DNA from 3 places in the Streptomyces sp. NPDC060184 genome. Region 1 is predicted to be linked to each of the others. Evidence: riboswitches for the same ligand, from Rfam matches in the RefSeq annotation. Region 1 holds a riboswitch; each other region holds the start of a gene.
The links. Region 1 has a riboswitch for cyclic di-AMP ahead of ACFWEE_RS03420 (transglycosylase family protein). Riboswitches for the same ligand answer to the same signal wherever they lie in the genome.
Positions count from the first base shown of each region.

Region 2: it holds a riboswitch for cyclic di-AMP, as region 1 does, so the genes downstream of both, ACFWEE_RS29630 (C40 family peptidase) here and ACFWEE_RS03420 (transglycosylase family protein) in region 1, are expected to answer to the same signal.
Region 3: it holds a riboswitch for cyclic di-AMP, as region 1 does, so the genes downstream of both, ACFWEE_RS00065 (M23 family metallopeptidase) here and ACFWEE_RS03420 (transglycosylase family protein) in region 1, are expected to answer to the same signal.

Region 1 covers NZ_JBHWYX010000003.1:95,458-100,815, reverse strand. The annotation lists gene eno (phosphopyruvate hydratase) at 1-907, opposite strand, end outside; gene ACFWEE_RS03420 (transglycosylase family protein) at 1,246-1,974, opposite strand; cyclic di-AMP (ydaO/yuaA leader) riboswitch at 1,978-2,160, opposite strand; gene ACFWEE_RS03415 (transglycosylase family protein) at 2,450-3,550, opposite strand; gene ACFWEE_RS03410 (cytochrome P450) at 3,657-4,997, opposite strand; gene ACFWEE_RS03405 (nucleoside triphosphate pyrophosphohydrolase) at 4,990-5,358, opposite strand, start outside.
Region 2 covers NZ_JBHWYX010000061.1:23,159-28,516, forward strand. The annotation lists gene ACFWEE_RS29615 (DUF397 domain-containing protein) at 1-52, opposite strand, end outside; gene ACFWEE_RS29620 (helix-turn-helix domain-containing protein) at 94-963, opposite strand; gene ACFWEE_RS29625 (ATP-binding protein) at 1,192-1,623, shown strand; gene ACFWEE_RS29630 (C40 family peptidase) at 1,730-2,200, opposite strand; cyclic di-AMP (ydaO/yuaA leader) riboswitch at 2,229-2,307, opposite strand; gene ACFWEE_RS29635 (hypothetical protein) at 2,757-3,701, opposite strand; gene ACFWEE_RS29640 (hypothetical protein) at 3,800-4,108, opposite strand; gene ACFWEE_RS29645 (urease subunit gamma) at 4,635-4,937, shown strand; gene ACFWEE_RS29650 (urease subunit beta) at 4,946-5,257, shown strand; gene ACFWEE_RS29655 (urease subunit alpha) at 5,250-5,358, shown strand, end outside.
Region 3 covers NZ_JBHWYX010000001.1:17,680-23,037, forward strand. The annotation lists gene ACFWEE_RS00055 (PrsW family intramembrane metalloprotease) at 56-1,606, shown strand; gene ACFWEE_RS00060 (aldo/keto reductase) at 1,614-2,561, opposite strand; gene ACFWEE_RS00065 (M23 family metallopeptidase) at 2,780-3,835, opposite strand; cyclic di-AMP (ydaO/yuaA leader) riboswitch at 3,847-3,999, opposite strand; gene ACFWEE_RS00070 (PP2C family protein-serine/threonine phosphatase) at 4,335-5,358, opposite strand, start outside.

The DNA.
Region 1 (5,358 bases):
GCTTGTCGGTGATGACCTTCCAGCCGGCCCAGTCGTCCTCGTACAGCGGGTCCTCGATGGAGACCAGCGGGTACGCGGAGACGAGCTCCTCGTAGTACTCGGTCATCTCGGCGGCCGAGCGGGACTTGCCCTCGAACTCGTACGTGCCGTCCTTGTAGAACTCGGACGCGGCGACGTCGAGCGCGAGCGCGATGTCGCGGCCGGGGACGAAGCCGGCCTCCTTGATGGCCTCGACGATGAGGTCGAGGGCGGCGCGGTTGGACTCGAGGTTCGGGGCGAAGCCGCCCTCGTCGCCGAGGCCGGTGGAGAGGCCCTTGGTCTTGAGGACCTTCTTCAGCGTGTGGTACGTCTCGGCACCCCAGCGAAGGGCCTCGGAGAAGGACTCCGCGCCGATCGGGGCGATCATGAACTCCTGGATGTCGACGTTGGAGTCGGCGTGCGACCCACCGTTGAGGATGTTCATCATCGGAACGGGCAGCAGGTGCGCGTTCGGGCCGCCGAGGTAGCGGAAGAGCGGGAGGTCGGAGGCCTCGGAGGCGGCGTGCGCGACGGCCAGCGAGACGCCGAGGATGGCGTTGGCGCCGAGCGAGCCCTTGTTCTCCGTGGCGTCCAGGTCGGACATCGCCTGGTCGATCAGGCGCTGCTCGGTGGCGTCGTAGCCGACGAGCTCCGGGCCGATCTGCTCGATGACGGCGAGGACGGCCTTCTCGACACCCTTGCCCAGGTAACGCTTGGGGTCACCGTCGCGAAGCTCGACGGCCTCGAAAGCGCCGGTGGAGGCGCCGGACGGAACGGCAGCACGGCCCGTGCTGCCGTCGTCGAGACCAACTTCGACCTCGACCGTGGGGTTACCCCGCGAGTCGAGGATTTCCCGGGCTACGACGACGTCGATGGACGGCACGAGCATCTCCTTCTGGGATGTGACGCTGACTGTGCGGGGCTCTTGAGCCTTGCGACTAGAGCCTAACCGGACACAGGACATCGGCCAGCCGACCGTCCGTCCAGTGACACGGCGAGCCTACACATTGTTTCCGTACGGAACATAACGTGCGGCGGTACGGCGTCCGGCGGTCTGCCGTACGTCCGGAAAAGGGAGCCCCTTCTCCTTCTCCTCCGGGGCCGCCGCGCGGACGGCGCGTGCCGGAAAAGGCCCTGGCCCGGCGTGCGGGGGGAGTGCGCGCCGGGCCAGGGAGTGGGAAAGGGGTGCCGCCGGACACCCCCGTTCCGGGGAGGAGAGGTTCGTGACTACTTCAGGTGGAGCTGCTGACCCGGGAAGATGAGGTCGGCGTCCTCGACGATGTCGTGGTTCAGCTTGAACAGCTTCTGCCAGCCGCCCTTGACCCCCTGCTTCTCGGCGATGGTGCTGAGGGTGTCACCGGCGACGACCTTGTACTCGCCGTCGCCCTTCTCGACCTTGTCGCCGGTGGGCGTGGTGACGGTCTCGGACTTCTCGGCGGCGGGACGCTCCTCGCTGCGGGAGGCGGCCTGCGCGTCGGTGGAACGGTCCGACTGGGCCGAGGAGGCGCTGTCGGTCGAGGTGCTCGCGGAGGTGTCGGTGCTCGCGGAGGAGGAGCCCGTGTCGACGCCCGGGTCCACACCGTCGTTGGTGAGGTTGCCGGCACCGGCGCAGGACCAGGCGCCCGGACCCTGCATGTCGAGCAGCACCTCGGCGGTGGCGATCTGCTGCTCCTTGGTGGCCAGGTCGGCGCGGGGGGCGTACTTCGTACCGCCGGCGGCGGCCCAGCTGGACTGCGAGAACTGCAGACCGCCGTAGTAGCCGTTGCCGGTGTTGATGGACCAGTTGCCACCGGACTCGCACTGGGCGACGGCGTCCCAGGTGGCGACGGAGGCGGCGGAGGCGTTGGTGGCGCCCATCAGCGGGAGGGCGATGGCGGCACCGGCGACGCCGGCGAGCGTGGCCACACGGACGGCCTTGGACGAACGGCGGTGCTTACCCTTGCTGGACAGCAGCATGGAAGATCTCCTCACCGACGCCTGCGAGGTGAGCTGTCGGGTTCGGGCCAATGAGTTGCCCGGCCACACGTCCTTGCGTGTGGCTTCACCCCTAGCTGGTCCCGGCCCGCCCGTCGTTTCCGACGGGCCGTCCGATTCCGGCGGCTTACCTGGGTCCCCCGCTCCTGCCTACGGCGCTTTCGCGTCTGTTCCCTTCGACCGACGGCAGGATTCGGCGTGACGGTCGACGGGGCCCGCGGTGCGAGCGGCTCTGACCGTAAACAGAGGGAACCCCCACATTCAATGATGGACATATCAGACAATCAGACCTTACTGGCCACGCCTGAATAACCGTTTCCGCAGGTCAAAGCGGACATCTGCGAACCCCCGTGACCGCGACACGCCCAAACAGCGAAGAGACCCATGTCTCACTTTCGCAAAAGCGGACATAGGCCCCTTAACTGCCCCTCTTTTCGGGCGGTTTTCCCGAATTTGATCAGTTGGCGGGGGCGGTCTCCGCCGTGTCGGGAACGGTCTCCGGCGTGTCGGAAGTGGTCGCGCTCTCCGTGGAGGCGGTCGACGTCCCTCCGGTGGCCGTCTGCGTGGACAGGTCGAGCTCCTGGCCCGGCAGGATCAGGTCGGGGTTCGAGCCGATCACGTCCTCGTTGGCCTGGTAGAGCTCGGTCCAGCCGTCCGTCAGGTGCTGGGCGTCGGCGATCGCCCAGAGGTTGTCGCCGGACTGGACCGTGTACGTCCCGTCCGTCGCGAGCGCCGCGTCGTCGCGCGCGTCGCTGTCGCCGCGCGAGGCGTGCCGGCCGGACTCGCGCGAGGCGTCGGCGGCGGCCTCGTCCGGGTCGGGCGTGCCGCGGTGCTTGCCGCCCGTCGCGGTGTCACCGGTCGCCGCGTCCGTCGCGCTGTCGCTCGTACCCGCCGTCGCGCCGCCCTTCGCCCCGCCCTTGCCGGGGGTGGTGCTGCCCGGGGTGGCCGAGCCGGAGGGCGAGGGGGTGGCGGAGGCGTCGGGGCTCGGCGTGGCGCTGCTGCCGGTCGAGCCCGTCGAACCGGTCGTGCCGTTCGAGCCGGAGGCACCGGTCGCGTCCGACGTGTCCTGCGACCCGGTGGCGCCGGTCGAGGCGGGTGCGCCGCCCGCGTCCGGGATCGTGCCCGCCGAGGCGCCCGCGTCCGCCGCGGAGACGGAACCCGGGTCCACCCCGATGAGCGAGCCTGCGGGAGCGAGGCCGGAGATCACCGCGCACCCGGGCCACGCCTGCGGGCCCTTGGCGTCGAGGACCTTCTCCGCCACGGCTATCTGCTGGGTGCGGCTCGCGAGATCCGCGCGCTGCGCGTACTCCGTACCGCCGTAGGCCGCCCAGGTCTCCTGGGAGAACTGCAGTCCGCCGTAGTAACCGTTGCCGAAGTCGGCGCTCCAGGTGCCGCCGCTCTCGCATTCGGCGACCTTGTCCCAGGTGGTCGTGTCCGCGGCGCCGGCGCTGCCCGCGGCGAGGAGCGGAATCGCGAGGGCGGAGCCTGTCACGCCGGCTGCGACGACGATGGCGGGTGCCTGGCGAGGGCGGCGGTGTCTGCCGTTCGCGGAGCCCATGGGAGTGCCTTCCGTGTGACTGACGGGTGAACTGATGCGTCGAACCGTGAACCTAGCGGGACTCGAACGTGCGTCACAAGTCGATGCCTCGCAGATCACGTGAACATCACAGTGTTGACGGAGCGTCACTTCCGTAGAGCGCCGGGCCCGGCGTGAACTCCACGGGAAGGGTGCGCAGTCCACGCATGATGAGCCCGCCGCGCCACCGCAAATCGGTGCTTTCTCCCGCAAGACGCAGGTCAGGAAGGCGCCTCAGCAGGGTCGCGAGGGCCGTCCGGCCCTCCAGCCGGGCCAGCGGCGCACCCACGCAGTAGTGGATGCCGTGGCCGTAGCCGAGGTGCTGATTGTCACGCCGCGCGAGGTCCAGCCGGTCGGGGTCCTCGAAGCGCGCGGGGTCGCGGTCGGCCGCCGCGAGCACCACGAGCACGGGGTCGCCGGCCGCGATCTCCTCGCCGCCGACGGTCAGCGGTTCGGTGGCGTACCGCCAGGTGGCCAGCTCCACCGGGCCGTCGAAGCGGAGCAGTTCCTCGATGCCGGTGGCGAGCAGCTGCTCCTCCCCCGCCGCCAGGGACGCTTCGAGGCGGGCGCGCTCCCCGGGGTGGCGGAGCAGCGAGTAGGTGCCGTTGCCGATGAGGTTGACGGTGGTCTCGAAACCCGCGAAGAGAAGGATGAAGGCCATCGCGGCGGCCTCGTTCTCCGTCAGGTGCTCGCCGTGGTCGCTGGTCCGGATGAGTTCGGAGATCAGGTCGTCGCCCGGGTCCTCCCGCTTGCGGTGGATGAGTTCGGCGAGGTAGGCGCGCATCCGCTTCACCGAACGCGCCACTCCGCCGCGCGGCCCGCCGCCGTGGCGGATCATCATCCCCGCCCAGTCCCGGAAGTCGTCCTGGTCCTCCTCGGGCACTCCGAGCAGGTCGCAGATGGCGTAGATGGGGAGCGGGAACGCGAAGTCGTGGATGAGGTCGGCGGAGCCCGCGGCCACGAACCGGTCGATGAGCCGGTCCGTCAGCTCCTGCACGCGGGGCGCGAACTCCGCGACCCGGCGCGGGGTGAACGCCTTCGACACGAGCCGGCGCAGCCGGGTGTGGTCGGGCGGGTCGATGTTGAGCAGATGGGTCATCAGCTCGGCCTTGCGCTCCCCCGGGATCCCCGTCTTCCCCTTGGCGTGCGCGGACCCGGCGTGGTGGACCGGGTTCTTGGAGAGCCGGTTGTCGGCGAGCGCCTGCCGCGCGTCGGCGTACCGGGTGACCAGCCAGGCTTCGACCCCGCTGGGCAGCGTGGTGCGGTGCACCGGGCTGTGCTCCCGGAGCCAGGCGTACGCCGGGTACGGGTCGGTGGCGAACTCCCAGGTGAAGAGCTCGGGAGCGGCGGGCGCGCGGTGCGCGGGACATCCGGCGGGACCGGGGTCGCGGTCCGCGGGGCCGGCGCCGTCCGCCGGCCGGTCACTCATCGCCGGTGTCCGGACCGCTGACGCCCTCCGCCGCGAGGATCGCGTCGCGGTAGGCGCGGGCCGCCGCGCGCAGGGCGGCTTCCGGGTCGACGCCGTCGGCCTCGGCGCGGACCGCGAGGGCCAGCAGCTCGTAGCCGAGGGTGTCGCCGGTGGGCGGGGCGACGTCCAGGTCCGACCCGCGGACCCGGCTGCCGAGCTTCGCCGCGAGGGCCAGCGCGGGCTGACCGAGCGGGATGCCCTCGGTGACCGAGTCGCGTCGCTTCTCGACCGCCTTGGTGCGCAGCCAGTGCGCGTGGACGTCGTCGGGGGTCTCGGCGGTCGCGTCGCCGAAGATGTGCGGGTGGCGGCGGATCAGCTTCTC
Region 2 (5,358 bases), on a different contig from region 1:
TGCGACTGCTGCGGCGCCACGGGACGGCGGGCGGTGCCGGGCGTTCGGGCATGGTGCTCCTTCGGGTCGGTGGACGCTGCCGGGCCGACGGCGCTACGCGCGGCCCGCGTCCTGGCGGCCGATCGCCGTGATGAGGTCCCGCGACCGCTCGGGCGAGAGTGCGCGTTCCCGCATGGTGCGGAAGGCGGAACCGTACGCCTCCAGATCTTCTTTCCGCTCCAGATAGTGACTACGCGTCAAGTGGTCGAGAACGACCACATCCAGAGCCGAAGTTGTCGGAAAAGAGAAGATGACGAAGGGGCCGGTCAGTCCGACGTACCCACCGGCGCTGAACGGAACCAACTGGATCTCCACGTGCGGAAGTTCCGACATGTGCGCGAGATGGTCGAGCTGGGCGCGCATCACGCGCCGCCCGCCCACCTCGCGCCGCAGCACCGCCTCGTCGAGCACGGCGGTGAGCCGGAGCGGGGCCTCGCACCGCAGCACCGACTGGCGGGCGAGCCGTACCTCGACCAGGGCGTCCAGATGGTCCCCCGCTATGCCGTCCAGTGCGGACTCGGTGACCGACCGCGCGTAGTCGGCGGTCTGGAGCAGTCCGGGGACCACCGAGGTCTCCAGCGTCCTCGCGGTCTCGGCCTGCGCCTCCAGAGCGATGAAGTCGCGGTACTGCGGCGGAATGACGCCCCGGTAGGCGTGCCACCAGCCCGTGTCCCGGCCGTCCGCCGACCCGGCCAGTGCCGAGAGGAGGGTGCGCAGTTCGGGATCGACGACGGCGTACGCGTCGAGCAGCCGGCCGACGTCGGCCGGGGACACGCCGCTCGCGCCCGTCTCGATCCTGCTCACCTTCGACTGGTGCCAGCCGAGCAGCGAGGCCGCCTGTTGGCTGGTGAGTCCCGACGAGTGGCGCAGACTCCTCAGCTCTTCCCCGAGTTTGCGACGGCGCACGACGGGGCCGTTGCCCATTCCGGTCTCCTTCCGCCGGGCGCGGCACGGCCGACCGCTCCGTCGGCCGACCTGGAAGCCAGTGTGCCGAATGTTCGAGCTCCGGTGAGCCGGAGTTCACCGCATTGAGCGATAGATATATGCATATCTCGGCAGATCGTGCTTGCGCGGGGTCCGGCGGTGGCACTCTGGCGCCAGGCACAATCCGGGCCGATAGGGGTCGGCCGGGCGGAAAGGGACGGCGTCGCCATGGCAGATCATCAGGAAGCACATGTCACCCTGCCGAGCGATCCGGTGTCGGTGTCCGCGGCCCGCAGACACGTGGCCCGCGTACTCGCGGAGTGGGGCATGCGCGACGACACGGAGGACACCGGGACGATCCTGCTGATCGTCTCGGAGCTCGCGACCAACGCGGTCCTGCACACACTCGGCCAGTCGCCCACGTTCACGGTGCGGCTGGTGCTCGACCGGGACGAGGAACTGAGGCTGGAGGTGACGGACAGCCACCCCCGGTGGCCCAGAAGGCTGCCCCCGGCCGTACAACGGGACAACGGGCGCGGCCTGGCGATCATCCGGGTCCTGGCCAGGGAGTGCGGCGGCCGGTTCGGCGTCACTCCGACCGAGGACGGCGGCAAGACCGTGTGGGTCGTGCTGCCGTGGTCCGTACCGGTGCGGGGCTGACGCCGCACCCGGCCCGGACGGGGCGGCCGTGCGACCCGGCGGGGTCGTCGCGCGTCGCCGCGTCCGGGCCGGGCGCCGCACACCGGCGGCACGGGCCCGGTGTACGTCAGCGCACCCGTCCGTACCAGACCCGCTTCGTCCAGATCCGCTCCAGCCGCACCACGGCACCGGTCTTCGGGGAGTGCCAGATCTTGCCGTTTCCGGCGTAGATGCCCACGTGGTACACGCTGCGACCGCTGTGGAAGAAGACCAGGTCGCCCCTCCTGCGCTGCGAGGAGGTGATGTGGCGCGTCTTGTTGTACTGCTGCTGCGCCGTGCGGGGCAGCTTCTTGCCGACCCGCTTGAACGAGTAGAGCGTCAGCCCGGAGCAGTCGAACCGCCGGGGGCCGGTGGCGCCCCACTGATAGGGGGAGCCCTTCTTGGACGCGGCGACCCGGAGCGCCTTCGTCGACTGGGCGGCGGCCTCGGCGTCGGAGACCAGGCCGGGGGCCAGCATGGTCGAGCTGAGGGCCAGAGTGAGGACCGAGGCCGTACCGGCCCGGGTGAGCAGAGACGGGACATGAACCTGCGCAGTCATGCGCAACCCTTCGTCAGCCGCCTGTGAAAGATGACCTGTCGGGTTCGGGCTGGCGAAGTCGCCCGGCCGCATGTCGCGGCTTCACCCCGAGGGACGGCCGGTTGCCCGGTCGGCCCGTAGTGCTCGGGTCCTCCACTCCTGCCGATCCACTCCTGTCGACCCGTCATCCGCTCGGCGGCAGGACTCGGCGTCCGCGCGGACCGCCCCGTCGGGGTGGCGGGGGCTTGTCGTCCCAGGGATCTTGACCCAGGCCGTGCGGGATTTTCGAGGTGGCAGAGGAGGTGAGGACGGTCGGCCGACGTTGCGCCGGGAGAGTGGGGGAGCGTCCGGCGCGGCCGGGGGCGCGCACCCCGGGCGCCTCCACCGCGGCTGCGCAGTGCGGTACTTGGGGCACGGGGAGGGCACCGGGGAGCGCAAATCGGGAGGGAGGCCCGGCGGGCCGAAACCCTGCGCCGAACGGGCGGAAAATCGGAAATTCATCACGGGCGTGTCGCCGGAAGCGGAGAAACGGCTCCGGTCCGGCCCGGATCCCGTGCGGGGTCGCCGTCGCCGAGTCCTACGGGGTCCTCCGGCGGATCGGGTGGCCGTCCGGGCCGGCGGTGAGCCAGGACCCGTCCCCGAGCGGCTGGATGTCGTAGGGATTCTCGCCGTGTGCGTCGAAGACGCCTCGGACCTCGCCGGTCCGCGCGTCGACGCGGGTGTGGCGGAACCACTCCTCCATGTCCTCGGTCTCGCCGACGACGGTGACGACGACGGTGTCCGGGTCCAGGTAGCCGCCGCTCCACTCCACGAAGACCTCGTCCGGATCGTGCCCGAGGGCCTCGACGGAGAGGGAGAACGTCACTTCGCCGCCGGGGTACGCGTGGACGGCCATGTCGGTCTGGGAGTGGTCGACCGTCATGAAGTGCCGCCCGTCCGGCGACAGACCGATGAGAACCCTGTCGTCCCAGGGATAGCGGAAGAGGTTCATCCGCCCACCCGACACCGACGCCCGGTGGATGACCGATCCGTCCTGTCCCTCGCCCACGTCGAGGAGGACTTCGCCGCTCGCCCGGTGCGCGAGCTGGGTACCACCGTGCCCGACCGTGTCCAGATCCGCCTGCCCGAGTACCGCTCCGGTTCCCGCGTCCAGGGCGACCCACTGGTCCGGGCGGTCGCGCCCGGCCATGGCGTCGGGCCGGTAGACCCAGACCGTGAGTCCGTCGGACGAGAGGGCGCAGCCGGGGCGGTGCCCGAACCGCTCGTCCGACTCGGGTTCGAACTCCGACCGCCAGAGTTCGGTCCCCGCGGCCGTTACGCAGACGGCAGCGCTCAGAGTCGTGTAGAAGACCTGATGAAGGCCGGTGGGAGCGGTGTGCTCGACGACCTCGTCCCCGGCCGACGGCCGGAAGACCCTGGCGGGCGACAGAGCACCCCAGGCGTCGGCGGTCGGCTCGTAGGCGCATATGTCCCCGCCGACGAGCCGGGTGAGGGGCCGCAGGGGCCCGGTGGAGCGATTCATGTTCAGGAGCGTACGGAACATGATCGGCCGACATCGCCGTGGCCGGGGCCGGGGCCGAGGCGGGGGCGCCGGTCGCCTTCCGGCGCGGACCGGGCCCGTCAACTCGCTCTCCCGGGCGGTACGGAGACCCGCCCCGCCCGCCGCTCCCCGTCCAGCGCGCGCAGCGCCCGGGCCAGCGTGGCCGCGTGGATCCGGTCCTCGCCGCGCTCGTGCATCAGCGCCAAGGCGTCCCGCAGTGTCGCGGCGTGCGAGGCCAGCGCCTGGGCGGCCCGCAGCGCCGCGTAGGTGTCGCTGCCCCGGGCCGGGTTGATCCGGCCCACCTGGTCGAGGACGGCGAGGTAACGGTCGATGAACTCGGCCTCCGCGTGGGTCAGTGCGGGCAGGGACGGCAACTCCGGCGGCAGCATGGGGACTCACCTCGTGGGGCGCTGTGGCGGGTACGCGGTGCGGTGCTCCCCGACGCGGCCGGACGGGCCGTGAGCGCGGTGGTTGCGGCGTCGAGGACGAAGGGGTCACGGCCGATGTCACCGGCGATGCCGTCGGCGACCCGCCCGACGGCCGCCCCCCACCGGTCCGGGCAGGGCGGGCTGCTGGATTACTACCCGTGCGACCGCCGGACCATGTCGGCCCCCGGACGCCCCCGGGCCGGTACGCGGTGCGCGCCCCGGCCCGGTGCGCGCCGTATACGAGGCGAGGAGGGTGCGGGCAGGCCGGCGGGACCGTTCCGGGGACGGTCCGGCCCGCCGGGGCCGTGCCCCCGTACCGGACGGTGTCGCCACGTGACCGGCCCAGTTAACGCGACGGAAAAACTTCCGCCCTAACGTGCGGTGTCTGGCCGGTGTGCCCGCATCGGCGGGCGACGAGCTGTCGTCGTCCGAGGCGGCTCCGCCGCGTCCAGGGACCCGACCGGGCGCGAGACGATGAGGTGGAAGCGTGCAACTCACCCCGCACGAGCAGGAGCGCCTGCTCATCCATGTGGCCGCCGACGTCGCCGGGAGACGCCGGGCGCGCGGGCTCCGGCTCAACCACCCGGAGGCGGTCGCGCTGATCACGTCGCACATCCTGGAGGGCGCGCGCGACGGGCGGACCGTCGCCGAACTCATGGCGTCCGGACGGAAGGTGCTCACCCGCGCCGACGTCATGGACGGCATCCCCGAGATGATCCACGACGTCCAGGTGGAGGCCACCTTCCCGGACGGCACCAAACTCGTCACCGTCCACGATCCGATCGTCTGAGGGGCGCCGTGATTCCCGGAGAGATCCTGTACGCGGACGGGGCCGTGCCGATCAACGAGGGCCGGCCGGTCACCCGGATCACCGTCCTCAACGCGGCCGACCGCCCCGTCCAGGTCGGCTCGCACTACCACTTCGCCGAGGCCAATCCCGGCCTCGACTTCGACCGGGGGGCCGCCCACGGCCTGCGGCTGAACATCGCCGCCGGGACGGCCGTGCGCTTCGAGCCCGGCATCCCCGTGGACGTCGAACTCGTCCCGCTCGCAGGCGCCCGCGTCGTCCCCGGCCTGCGTGGCGAAACCGGAGGTGCCCTCGATGGCTGAACTCGACCGTGCCGTCTACGCCGACCTGTTCGGCCCCACCACCGGCGACCGCATCCGGCTCGCCGACACCTCCCTGCTCGTGGAGATCGAGGAGGACCGCT
Region 3 (5,358 bases), on a different contig from region 1:
CGGGCCGGGCGGGACCTCCTGGTCGTCTGTCGGTCCCGCTCGTTAGGGTCGGGACATGTCCGCCGGGTCAGAGCAGCACCAGCAGTCCCAGCCCGCCGTGCCCGTGCTCGAGGAGCAGCGGATCGGCGAGATTCTGGGCGCCGTCCCGGAGCGTGCCCACTGGCGGTACCGCCCGCGCCGCGTCGGGATGGTGTGGCGCAGCAGGGCCTTCCGCGCGGGCGCGGTGATCGTCACGCTGGCCATCTGCGGGCTGCTCATCCTGGCGCTCGTGCGCAGGGAGACCGGCACCGAGGGGTTCCTCGTCGGTCTCGGGCTCGCGGTGCTGCCGGTGCCGCTCCTGATGACGGCGTTCCGCTGGCTGGACCGGGTCGAACCGGCGCCGTGGCGGAATCTGCTGTTCGCCTTCGCCTGGGGTTCGTGCGCGGCGGCGCTGGTCGCGATCGTCGCGAACTCCTACGCGACGTACCTGATAGCGAACCTCTCGGCGGACCCCTCGGGCGCCGACACCCTGGGCGCCACGGTCGTCGCGCCGATCGTCGAGGAGAGCGCCAAGGGCGCCGCCGTGCTGATGCTCTTCCTGTTCCGCAGAAGGGAGTTCAGCGGGGTCGTCGACGGGATCGTGGCGGCGGGCTTCACCGCGACCGGGTTCGCGTTCAGCGAGAACATCCTCTATCTCGGCAGTGCCTTCGGCGAGGACCGGCAGCTGGGGACGGTGGGAATCGCCTCGGTGACGGTCGGCACCTTCTTCGTGCGGATCGTCCTGTCGCCCTTCGCGCACCCGGTGTTCACCACACTCACGGGCATCGGCTTCGGCCTGGCCGCCGCCGGGCGGCTCCGCAGGGCCGGCCGGATCGCGCTGCCGGTGCTGGGGCTGCTGCTGGCGATGGGCATGCACGCCCTGTGGAACGGTTCGGCGACCTGGCGTCCGTACGGCTTCTACCTGGTCTACGGCGTCTTCATGATGCCCGTGTTCGGGCTGCTGACCTGGCTGGCGATCTGGTCGCGCAGACGGGAACTGCGGACGCTCACCGCCGAGTTCCCGGCGTACGCGGTGGCCGGCTGGCTCACTCCGGCCGAGCCGCTCGCGCTGGGCTCGATGCGTGCCCGGGGCATGGCGCGCGACCTGGCGCGGCACTGGCACGGGGCGTCGGACCGGGCCAGGGGCCGGGCGGCGGCCCGTGCCGTCGCGGAGTACGAGTCGTTCGCGACCTCGCTGGCCGCGCTGCGGCGGGACGCCCGGCGCGGTGCGGTGGGCGCCGACTTCGCGGCGCGCGAACAGGAGTTGCTGCACCACCTGTGGGAGCGCCGCGAGGTCGCCGCCCCCGCGCTGAGCCAGGCGGCCCGCAGCGTGTTCCGCCCCGCCGTCCACCGCCCGGTGCCCGTCCCGTACGGCGCCGGAGCCCACACGGCGCATGGCGCACATGGTGCGCACGCGGGACACCGGGCGCACGGAGCCCACGCGGCGCACGGGGCCCACGCGGCCCGGGGGTACGCGCCCCCGGCCCCCGCCCCCGCCCCGGCCCCGGCCCCGGCCCCGGCCAACGAACAGCCGCCTCCGCACCGGCAGTACGGCGGGCACAACCCCTATCTGCATCCGCCGCAGTAAGGCGTGCTCAGGCGGAGGCTTCGGTGAGCCGGTCCAGTTCCTCGTCGGTCAGCGCGAGGTCGGCGACCGCGAGCAGCGCGGGGAGCTGTTCGGGCGTGCGCGCCGAGGCGATCGGTGCCACGACCGTGGGGCGGGACGCGAGCCAGGCCAGCGCGACGGTGGCGATCTCGGCCCCGTGCGCCTCGGCGACGGCGTCGAGCGCGCTCAGCACCTTCCGCCCCCGCTCGGAGTCCAGGTGCGCGCCGGCCTTCTCGGCGCGGGCGCTCTCCACCCGGGTACCGGGGCGGTACTTGCCGGTGAGGAAGCCGGATGCCAGCGCGGAGTACGGGACCGCGCCGAGACCGGTCTCGGCGGCGAGGTCCTGCGCGGGACCCTCGTAGGTGGCGCGGGAGACCAGGTTGTAGTGCGGCTGGAGGGCGACGTAACGGGCCAGTCCCTCGCGCTCGGAGAACGCGAGGGAGGCGCGCAGGCGCTCGGGGCTGATGTTGGAGGCGCCGATCTCGCGGACCTTGCCCTCCTTCACCAGCTGGTCGAGGGTGGTGACGATCTCCTCCACCGGGACGCTCTCGTCGTCGTAGTGCGTGTAGTAGAGGTCGATGTAGTCGGTGTCGAGGCGCCGCAGCGACTCCTCCACCGCGCGCCTGACGGTGGCGGGTGCGAGCCCCCGGTACTCGGGGTGGGCACCGGCCTTGGTGGCGACGACGACGTCCGCGCGGTTGCCGCGGGACTTGAGCCACGCGCCGATGAGCGTCTCGGACTCGCCGCCCTGATTGCCGGGGGCCCAGGCCGAGTACGCGTCGGCGGTGTCGACGAAGTTGCCGCCGGCCGCGGTGTAGGCGTCGAGGACCGCGAAGGACTGCGCCTCGTCGGCGGTCCAGCCGAAGACGTTGCCGCCGAGGGCGAGGGGGAAGACCTCGGCACCGGCCGTGCCGAGCTTGCGGAGAGATGAAGTCATGAACGGTTCAACGGACCGGACGGAGGCCCGTATTCCGGTACAGCTCCGCTCGTGATCCCGGTACGGCTCCGATCGTGGCCGGCCCCGCCGGAGGCGCGCTCCTCGCGGGTACGCGGCGTCCGTGCTCCGGGGGGAGGGAGAACCGGCAGCCCTGACGTCCTGGGGGGGGGAAGAGCGGCAGGGCTGCCGGGGTTCGGTGGGCTCGGGGACGCGGAGCGTCAGACCGCGAGGCCCTTGTCGGTCAGCCAGGCCATCGGGTCGATGCCGGTGCCGTCCGGGGTGTGGACTTCGAGGTGGAGGTGCGGGCCGGTGACGTTGCCGGTGGCTCCGACGCGGCCGATGGTGTCGCCGGTGCTGACCTGCTGGCCGACGACCACGTCCATGGAGGACTGGTGGCAGTACCAGATCTCCGTACCGTCGTCGAGCTCCAGGACCGTGCGGTACCCGTACGAGCCCGACCAGCCCGCGGACTTGACCGTTCCGCCGTGCACGGCCTTGACCGGGGTGCCGGTCGGCGCGGCGAAGTCGAGCCCGGTGTGCTGCCCGGAGGCCCACATCGTGCCGGCCTCGCCGAAGGTGGAGGTGATCGTGTACGAGGAGGTGGGGAGCGCGTAACTGGCGGCGAGCTTGGCGAGCCTCTCGGCCTCGGCCTTCTTCGCCGCGGCCTCCTCGGCCGCCTTCTTCTCCGCGGCGGCCTTCGCCTCCGCCTCGCCCTGCTGCTTCTTCGCCTCGGTGGCGGCCTTGGTGGCTGCCGCCGCTTCCTCGGCCGCCTTCGCGTCCGCGTCGGCGGCGGACCGCTGCTGCTCGGCCTGCTGGAGGATGCGGGCGCGCAGGGCCTCACCCGCGTCGGTGGCACCCTGCTCGGTCTCGGCCGTGGTGAGCCCGGCCGTGGTGAACGGCGCGGCCGACACCACCGGCTCGGGGGTGTCGTCGGACTCGACCGCGGTGATCAGAGCGCCCAGCCCGGGGACGGACTTGGCATCCGGAAGGTTGTCCGCGAGCGAATCGGGAAGAGAGATGGAGACCGGCGGCTTGCTCTGCGCGGTGGCCATGCCGCCCGCACCGACAGCCGCGATGACGCCGACCCCGAGGACGGTGGAACTACGCGCGAGACCGCGCTGCTTGGCCACACGGTGCCGGCCGCGTACGGGGCGGAGGGAATCCTCGGTGGGGTTCCATTCCTCCCACGCCTTGTCGGAGTCGCCGGGGGAACCGAAACCGTCGAGCGTGGCAGAAGGTGACGGGGCTTCGGGGGCAGGCTGGTTGGACGCCACGGAGGCGCACTCCTTTCCTTCCTTCTCGCCTACCGGGTTAGCTGACGGGTTCGGAGCAGGAAGGTCTCCTACGGGCGCCTGACGTCTCCGAGGAGACACAGGTGTCCGATTCACCCCAAGAAGTGGTTCCCCGGTTCCCTTGCGGAATTCGGCGCTCGCGCACGGCGCCGTCTCTGACGACGGCTGGGACGACCGCGCTGCGTTATCGAACGTTAATAGACAGACGGCTCCGATTCCAAGCTGTTCCCCTTGATCATTCCCACTTCGGGGCGGGATTTACCAGGGCATATCACCACTCATCAGGGCGACTTACGGACAGCCGGAGCGCCCCCGCTTTTCTGACGGTGTGTCATATGTTATCGAGCGGCACCGCTCTGCTACGGACCGTCGCCGCGTCCGCCCGACGGGCCGGGGCGCACCCCGGGAAAACCACGGGAGGGGTCGGGAGAACCACGGGCCGGCTCGGGGAAGCCCCGGGGCGACGGCCGGCGGGCCCGCGTCAGCCGTTCCCGCGGCCCACGATCGGCACGGTGGTCCGGCGCTCCGGCTGGTCCTCCGCCGGCCGGGCGACCGCCAGCAGCGCCAGGTCGTCCGTCGAGCGGCCACCGGTGTGCAGCCGGACGTCGTCGGTGAGCGCCGTCAGCAGCTCGTCGGGGCCGGGGAAGATCCGCCCGCGCAGCCGCTCCGCCGGGTCGTAGAACACACCCGCCCGGTCGCGCGCCTCGGAAAGCCCGTCCGTGTAGGTCAACAGCGTCGCGCCCGGCGGGAGTTCCCACTCGTCCACCCGGTCCGGCCAGGCGCCCAGCGCCATGCCGAGGGGCAGCGCGGGCATGCTCGGCCGCAGCACGTCCAGCGCCCCTCCGGCATGGAGCAGCAGGGGCTCGGGGTGCCCCCGGTTGACGATCCGCAAGGTCGCCGAGCCCTCCGGGACCTCGGCGAGCACCGCGGTGACGAACCCCTCCACCGGGTCCAGCCCGCCGCGCCGCGCGGCGTCCCTGGCCAGGGCACGTTCCAGCCGCTGCGCCACCCCCTCCAGCGTCTCCTCCTGCTCGGCGGCCTCCCGGAAGGCGCCGATGATCACCGCCACCGCCTCGACCGCGTCGAGCCCCTTGCCGCGTACGTCACCGAGCACGAGGCGTACGCCGTACGGGGTGTCCGCGACGGCGAAGAGGTCGCCGCCGACGTACTCGTCCGCCTGCGCCGCCTCGTAGCGCGCGGCGACATGGAGCCCGCCGACCCGGTCGGCGGGGACGGGCAGCACCGCGCGCATGGCCGTCTCCGCGATGATCCGGGCCGAGGCGAGCTGCTCGTTGCCGCGCCGTACGACCCCGTTGATGACGAGCGCGAGCACGGCCGCGGTGAAGACGGTGAGCGTCTCGATGACGGGGACGATCTGCCCGATGGTGCCCACGTACACCCGCATCGCGATGACGGCGGCGAGCGAGGCGACACCGATCCGGATGGTTCCGGCCCGGGAGGCGAACGGCGCGGCGATCAGGGGGGCGGCGACGAACAGGGGCACC